2 regions of the Mesorhizobium sp. M0862 genome follow, and region 1 is predicted to be linked to the other one. Evidence: riboswitches for the same ligand, from Rfam matches in the RefSeq annotation. Region 1 holds a riboswitch; the other holds the start of a gene.
The links. A riboswitch is a leader RNA that binds a small molecule or an ion and turns the genes downstream of it on or off. The one in region 1 is predicted to bind thiamine pyrophosphate.

Region 1 (3,392 bases):
CAAGACGCCGGCCGAATTTTCGGCTAATGTTTTCGTGGAATCTGGACCAACCGACCGGACCCAACCACGGAGGCTTAAGTGACGGACGACAAACAGGACCGCATTCGCCAGCGCGCGCACGAGATCTGGGAAAAGGCCGGCCGGCCTGAAGGCGCGCATCAGGAACACTGGGAGCAGGCCACGGCTGAATTTGATGGCGCGGTCGCCAAGCCCAAAAAGGCGGCGAAGAAAGCTGACGCCAAGCCCGCCAAGGCAGCCGCCAAGCCAAAGGCCGCGAAGCCTGCCGCCGCAAAGTCCGGCAAAGCCAAATCGAAATAAGGCCAGAAATAAGGCCAGTCGAAATAAAGCAAGGCCGGAATTCGCTGGCCGGGCCATCCTTGGCGCCCGCCGTTCAGGCGCGCCCGAGCCTCTCAACCTGACGAATTGCGCCTGCGACGGGCAGCGCAATTCCTTGTGTTTGGCGACAGCCGCCCCTCATGCCTCCCAGGCATAACTCGACAGCGCAAAGCGAATCCCGGCAGCTGTCATAGCCAGTTCGCATTCGGTGATCTGGCGCAGGTGGCGCAGATAGCGCGTTACAGTCTGTGGCAGCCAGCCGGCGCAGGCCTCGACATAGGCGCGGCTGTGAACAAGGGTGCCGGTCGACAGCCTCTCGTCCTTCTCGGCAACGACTTTCAGATATTGGCGGATGAAGCGGATGTCGTCGGCGATGTCCTGGCTGGCCATTCGCCAGGCCCCGGCGAGGCGTTGGCACTGATCGAATGACAAGGGCAACAAAGGGGGCGGCAATAAAGGCGGCGGCAACGACGGAGATGACTGCAAAGGACGAGAGAGATCGGCGAAGGCAACATGGTTCGCTGTGCTCAAGGACATTCCTCTCTGAGAAAAGAGATATCGTACTTTATGTACGAATAAGCGTCAAGCCAATTCGTACAGTTGGGACGATGGAAATGAATATAGCAGCGGTCGCTTCAGCTAATCCCGCATCGTGAATCCTTCAGGAGTCGCACCAATTTCGCGGAGGGATTTCCCCAGGATGGTGTTGACTGTTTCCCTCGTGGCGGCGTCGAACAGGTTCAAGCCGCCCCGGATCGTCTCGCGCCAGTTTTCGCCCCTCTCCCACGCTTCCATGAAGGCGAAGGCAAGGTCGTCCTGGCGACGCGTGGCTTCGAGCACTTGGGTCAGCAGGCGCGCTTGATGGAGATCCTTCTCCCGCTTGGCGCCAGCGCTCGGCCCGCGTCGCGAGGCGACGATCAGCTTGTGGATGGCGTGGCGCTGGGGCGAGGGGACCAGCACAGGCAAGCCCGAGCGATGCAGGAGCACAGTCCGGATGGGGTCGCGGATAAGGAGATCCAGAAACCGTAAGGGCTGCGCGGAGTCTCTGCCGTTTTCTTATAATTACGTTTATCAGCTTGAATTCCAACGCAGTTATAAGAAGTTCGTGGAAACCTTATAACGCAACGAACTGACGAGTCGTCTGTTAACGCCCAGGCGCCCGGCACGTCTGGCCTAAAACACTTTGCCGCAGTGCCTCAACAAACGGCTTCCCCAATGTCTCGAACAATGCTTTAACCCGCCCATCCACAGGGGTGCTCCGTATCGTCGGGGCTGAGATGAGGGCGGCAAGCCTTCGGACCCTAAAGCTGATCTGGATAATACCAGCGGAGCGAGGCGGGCGATGTTTTCAGGCGCACAGATTTCCCTTTATCCCATGACCGACGATTTCGTCGGCGTCATCCTCGGCGCGCTCGGCGCGCTCGATCCGTGGCGCGACCGGCTGCGGATCGAAACCGATGACATCTCGACCCTTACGGTCGGGCCGCCCGAGGTGCTGTTTCCCGCTATGCGCGACCTGTTCGTGGCGGCGGCCAAAAGCGGCAAGCACTGCGTGCTTTCGGCGGCGGTCTCGCGCGGCTGTCCGGGTGAGCCCGACGATCCGATCTGCCGCTCCGACGAGACCGGCGGCCCCGCCATTCCGCTGGACGAGCGCAAGATCGCCGCGATCCGCGCTGTCCAGGCCACGCCGTCGACCGGCCAGCCGGTGGCGGCGCAGTTCTCGCTCTACGTTATGGGCACGGGCGACCATATGGACGAGATCTACGGCTGCATCGATTTCCTGAAACAGTCCGGCGTCTTTGAGCGCTCAAAGAACTTCTGCACCAAATTGCGTGGCGATGCCGGTGCCGTGTTTGCCACGCTCAACGAGGCCTTCTGCCGCTTCGGCCCCGGCGCCGGCCACGTCACCCTCGACATCACGATCTCGGCGAACAGCCCGAGCGCCGTCTGAGCCGCGGCTCAAGCGTCGTTCCTTGAGGATATTGCCGTGGCTGGTTTATCTGACCCATTGCGTGGAGGAGATGCCTCTGACCCCTCAGCACAAAGAGGAGGGGAGCCATTGGCGATTGGCGAAGACCGCGATGCCCACGAATCTCCCCCCTCGAGCGGGAGATGGCTGGCAGGCCAGAGGGGGTCCCAGCGCGTGGAGCGCCGACGTCCTTTTCGCATCGGCAAGGCGTGGGCGCTCTATGCGAGACGACCCCCTCTGTCGCCTTCGGCGACATCTCCCCCTCGAGGGGGGAGATTAGCCGCCGGCATCGCCAAGACCATCCCCGCCGCCTTCGCCTTCGCCCTGCTCCTCGCGGCCTGGGAGCTCTACGCCCGCTACGGCGGTGTCGCCCCCACCGTGCTGCCGGCGCCGTCGCGCGTGCTGCAGCAGGCCTGGGAGCATCGCGCCGCCCTGGCCGACAACACGCTGCCTACCATCCGCGCCACATCAGCCGGCTTCGCCTGCTCGTTGGTCGCTGCCTTCGTGCTTTCGGCGCTGGTCGATTTCTTGGCCCCGCTGCGCCGCGCGCTGTTTCCGCTGCTGATCGTCAGCCAGACCTTGCCGCTGGTCGCGATCGCGCCGCTCATCGTGCTGTGGTTCGGCTTCGGGCTGATGCCAAAAATCCTGCTTGTGGCGCTCGTTACCTTCTTCCCGATGATGGTGGCGCTGGTCGAGGGTTTTGCCGCGACCAGCAAGGCGATTTCGCAGATGCTCGCCACCATGGGGGCAGGGCGCTGGCGCATCTTCTGGCTGGCGCGCCTGCCTTCGGCGCTGCCCTATTTCTTCGCCGGGCTGCGCATCTCCATCACCTACGCCGTCGTCGGCGCGATCTTCGCCGAATATGCGGGGGCGGCGAAGGGGCTGGGCATCTACATGCTCAATGCCAAGAACAACTTTCGGCCCGATCTGGTGCTCGCCGCGGTCGCCGTCAGCGCCGCGCTCACGCTTGTCTTGTTCGCCATTGCGGTGCTCGTCCAGCGCTTCGCCATGCCTTGGGAGAATGCAGGGAGCGAAAGCCGCGACGGCAAGGTTGAAGCTGCAGAAGAGAACCGTCAATGACGCGGCT
Region 2 (3,392 bases), on a different contig from region 1:
GTCACCGCTCGCGCCGGATCGAAGTCGAAACGCAGCGCCTGATAGATGGCGACTTCCAGCGTCGTCGCCGCCGGCCCGCCGCCGAGGATCAGGACGATGGTGAAGGAGGTGATGCAAAGCATGAAGACAAGCCCGGCGACGCCCGGCAGCGCGGCGCGCAGCACCGGCCACTCGATCAGCCGGAAGGCTGGCCTCGCCCCCATGCCGAGCTGGCTCGCCAGCCGCCATTGATCGGCCGGCACCGTTCCCAGCGCTTCGAGGAACAGCCGGGTGGCCAGCGGCAGGTTGAAGAAGACGTGGGCGACGAGGATGCCCGACAGCCCATAGATGTCGGGCCAGCTCTGGCCACCGATCGCGGCGAAATAACCGGCGCGGCCATAGAGCGCCAGTATTCCCAGCGCTCCGACAATTGCCGGCAAGGCAAGGGGCACAGTGAATAGCTGCAGGATGAAGCCGCGTCCGAAGAAGCGCGGATGCCGCGACAGCGCCCGGGCGACGAAGAGCGCCGGTACGGCGGAAAGCAGAGTCGAGAGCGCAGCCTGCCAGAGCGTGAAGCGGACAACGCGCAGGAGATAGAGGTCAAAGGCGGACGCGGCGCCGGAAAGGTCGTGCGCGCCTTCGCGGATAAGGCCGGCGAAGGCGCCACCGATCAGCAGCGCGATTGCCGCAAGCGCGACAATGCCGGCCGTGATGCGGGGGTCAGAGCGTTGCACTCTTTACCGGGCCTCGCGTTCCTTCGCGCCCCCCTCTGTCCTGCCGGACATCTCCCCCACAAGGGGGGAGATCAGCTATTTCCGCGCCCCGCTTATTCCTGCAACCTTGGCGACTGGCGAAATCGCCGACGATAGCCAATCTCCCCCCTCGTGGGGGAGATGTCCGGCAGGACAGAGGGGGGCGCCGTAGAGCACTCATCTTTTGACTATACAGCCAAATCTACTTGCTCATCACCGCCAGCCATTCATCCACCCAGGCCTTGCGATTTGCCGCGACCTCTTCCGGGCTGAACAGCAAGGTCTTCGCCGGCTTGACCAGCCTATCAAAAGCCGGATTGAGCGGCTTGTCGGTTTTCCCGGCCGGGAACATCCAGTTGGTCTCCGGAATGACATCCTGGAATTTCGGCCCGGTCATGAAGGCCAGGAACTTCGCCGCCAGCGGATTCTTCGCGCCCGTGGTGGTGATGCCGGCGACCTCGATCTGCAGATACTCGCCTTCCTCGAACGAGGCCGCCTGGTAGCGCCTGGTGTTCTCCGCCACCATGTGGTAGGCCGGCGACGTCGTATAGGAAAGCACCATCGGCGCCTCGCCCTTGGTGAACAGGCCGTAGGCCTCGCTCCAGCCCGGCGTCACCGTCAGCACTTTGCCCTTGAGTTTCGCCCAGGCTTCCGGCGCCTTGTCGCCATAGACCGACTTAACCCACAGCAGCAGGCCAAGGCCCGGCGTCGACGTCCTCGGATCCTGGATGACGATCTTGTCGGCGGCATCGCCCTCGACCAATTCCTTCAGGCTCTTCGGTGGGTTCTTCAGCTTCTCGGTGTCGTAGACGACGGCGAAATAGCCATAATCGTAGGGCACGAAAGTGTCGTCGCTCCAGCCGCCCGGCACGTTGTTTTCAGCCACCGCGCCATGTGGGACAAACAGGCCGGAAGCCTTGGCTTCCGCGGTGAGGTTGGTGTCGAGGCCAAGCACGATATCGGCTTTGGTCGACGCACCTTCGAGCTTGACGCGATTGAGCAGCGCGACGCCGTCGGCCACCGAGACGAAGTCGACGCTGCAGCCACACTCGGCCTCGAATTCCTTCTTCACCTGGGGGCCTGGACCCCAGTCGGCAGTGAAACTCTCATAGGTATAGATCGTGAGTTTTTCCTGCGCGCACGCAGGGCTTGCCAGTAGCGAAACAGCAAGCCCAAGCGCTGGGACAAGACGGGACAAAAAAATGCGCATCGGCGCCTCCTTCATTCGTGTTGAAAGGAATTGAGGCGTCGGGCTGTCCGAAGCGTCTAATCCCTCCGCCGGTACAAACCGGATCAGGTTCAGCGGGTTGGCGAGACTGCCTCTCAGCCGGTCCGCGAAGATCGCGTCCGGCACCCCGTTAGAGCGTTTCGACACATAGGCCCGGCCAAGGTGCCACGCAAGTGGAAGTTTGCCCGAGCGTGATCCCGGAAAGTGGAATCCGTTTCCGGAAAAAGATCATGCTCCAACAAAGAGTGACGGTGCCGCTCGGCCTTCCGTTTCGTCGGCGGGGCTGGTAAGGGCCAGCGGATATGAGCACATTCACCATCCTGCTTGGCGGCGATCTCGTCCGCACGCCGCGGCTCGACCGCCAGGTCGCGGGCACGCGCGTCATCGCCGCCGACGCCGGCATCGGTCATGCCCGCCTGCTCGGCGTGATGCCGGAGCTGTGGGTCGGCGATTTCGATTCGGTGCCGGCGGACCTGCCTGCCGATCTCGCCGCCGTGCCGCGGGAGGTGTTTCCTCCCGAAAAGGACAAGACCGATGGCGAACTGGCGATCGCGGCGGCATTGGAACGCGGCGCCACCAGCCTGGTGCTGGCCGGCGCTTTCGGCGGCAAGCGCGCCGACCACGCCTTCCTCCATCTGGCGCTCAGCCTGCGGCTGGCCGAGGCCGGGACAAAAGTGCTATTGACCAGCGGAGCGCAGGAAGGCGCCCCTCTGCTGCCTGGCAAGGCCGGCTTCGACTATGCCGACGGAACGCTGTTTTCGGTGCTCGGCTTTTCCGATCTTTCGGGCCTCACCGTGTCCGGCGCGAAGTGGCCGCTCGACCATGTCGAGGTCGTGTTCGGCTCGTCGCTGACCATCTCGAACGAGGTCAAGTCCAACACGACCGGGGGCGGCCTCGAAATCGCGCTCGGCCATGGCCGCGCGCTGCTGCTCGTCCACCCCCTACCCCTTGCCTGAAAGCTGACATGGCCCCGCCCCTTCTCAACCTCGACGGCATAAGACTGACCTTTGGCGGCACGCCGCTGCTCGATGGCGCCGAATTGACGGCGTCCGCCGGTGACAAGATCGCGCTCGTCGGCCGCAACGGCTCCGGCAAGTCGACGCTCCTGAAGATTGCTGCTGGTCTGATCGAGCCGCAAGACGGCGAGGTCTTCCGCCAGCCTTCGGCAACGGTGCGCTATCTCCCGCAAATGCCCGACATGGACGGCTTTGCCAATGTGCGCGCCTATGTCGAGGCCGGGCTTGGGCCTGCCGACGATCCCTACCGCGCCACATATCTGATGGAGCATCTCGGCCTCGCCGGCACGGAGAACCCCAACGATCTCTCCGGCGGCGAGGCGCGCCGCGCAGCACTTGCCCGCGTCATGGCGCCCGAACCCGATATTCTGCTGCTTGATGAGCCGACGAACCATCTCGATTTGTCGGTCATCGAAT

Region 2: it holds a riboswitch for thiamine pyrophosphate, as region 1 does, so the genes downstream of both, thiB (thiamine ABC transporter substrate binding subunit) here and NKI15_RS09115 (YkoF family thiamine/hydroxymethylpyrimidine-binding protein) in region 1, are expected to answer to the same signal.

Annotation. Positions count from the first base shown of each region.
Region 1 covers NZ_JAMYOJ010000005.1:36,277-39,668, reverse strand. The annotation lists gene NKI15_RS09130 (DUF2934 domain-containing protein) at 79-318, shown strand; gene NKI15_RS09125 (hypothetical protein) at 475-726, opposite strand; partial or broken gene NKI15_RS09120 (GSU2403 family nucleotidyltransferase fold protein) at 976-1,365, opposite strand; TPP riboswitch at 1,576-1,688, shown strand; gene NKI15_RS09115 (YkoF family thiamine/hydroxymethylpyrimidine-binding protein) at 1,679-2,287, shown strand; gene NKI15_RS09110 (ABC transporter permease) at 2,543-3,385, shown strand; gene NKI15_RS09105 (ABC transporter ATP-binding protein) at 3,382-3,392, shown strand, end outside.
Region 2 covers NZ_JAMYOJ010000011.1:202,769-206,160, reverse strand. The annotation lists gene thiP (thiamine/thiamine pyrophosphate ABC transporter permease) at 1-713, opposite strand, end outside; gene thiB (thiamine ABC transporter substrate binding subunit) at 934-1,941, opposite strand; TPP riboswitch at 1,985-2,099, opposite strand; gene NKI15_RS18575 (thiamine diphosphokinase) at 2,262-2,915, shown strand; gene NKI15_RS18570 (ABC-F family ATP-binding cassette domain-containing protein) at 2,924-3,392, shown strand, end outside.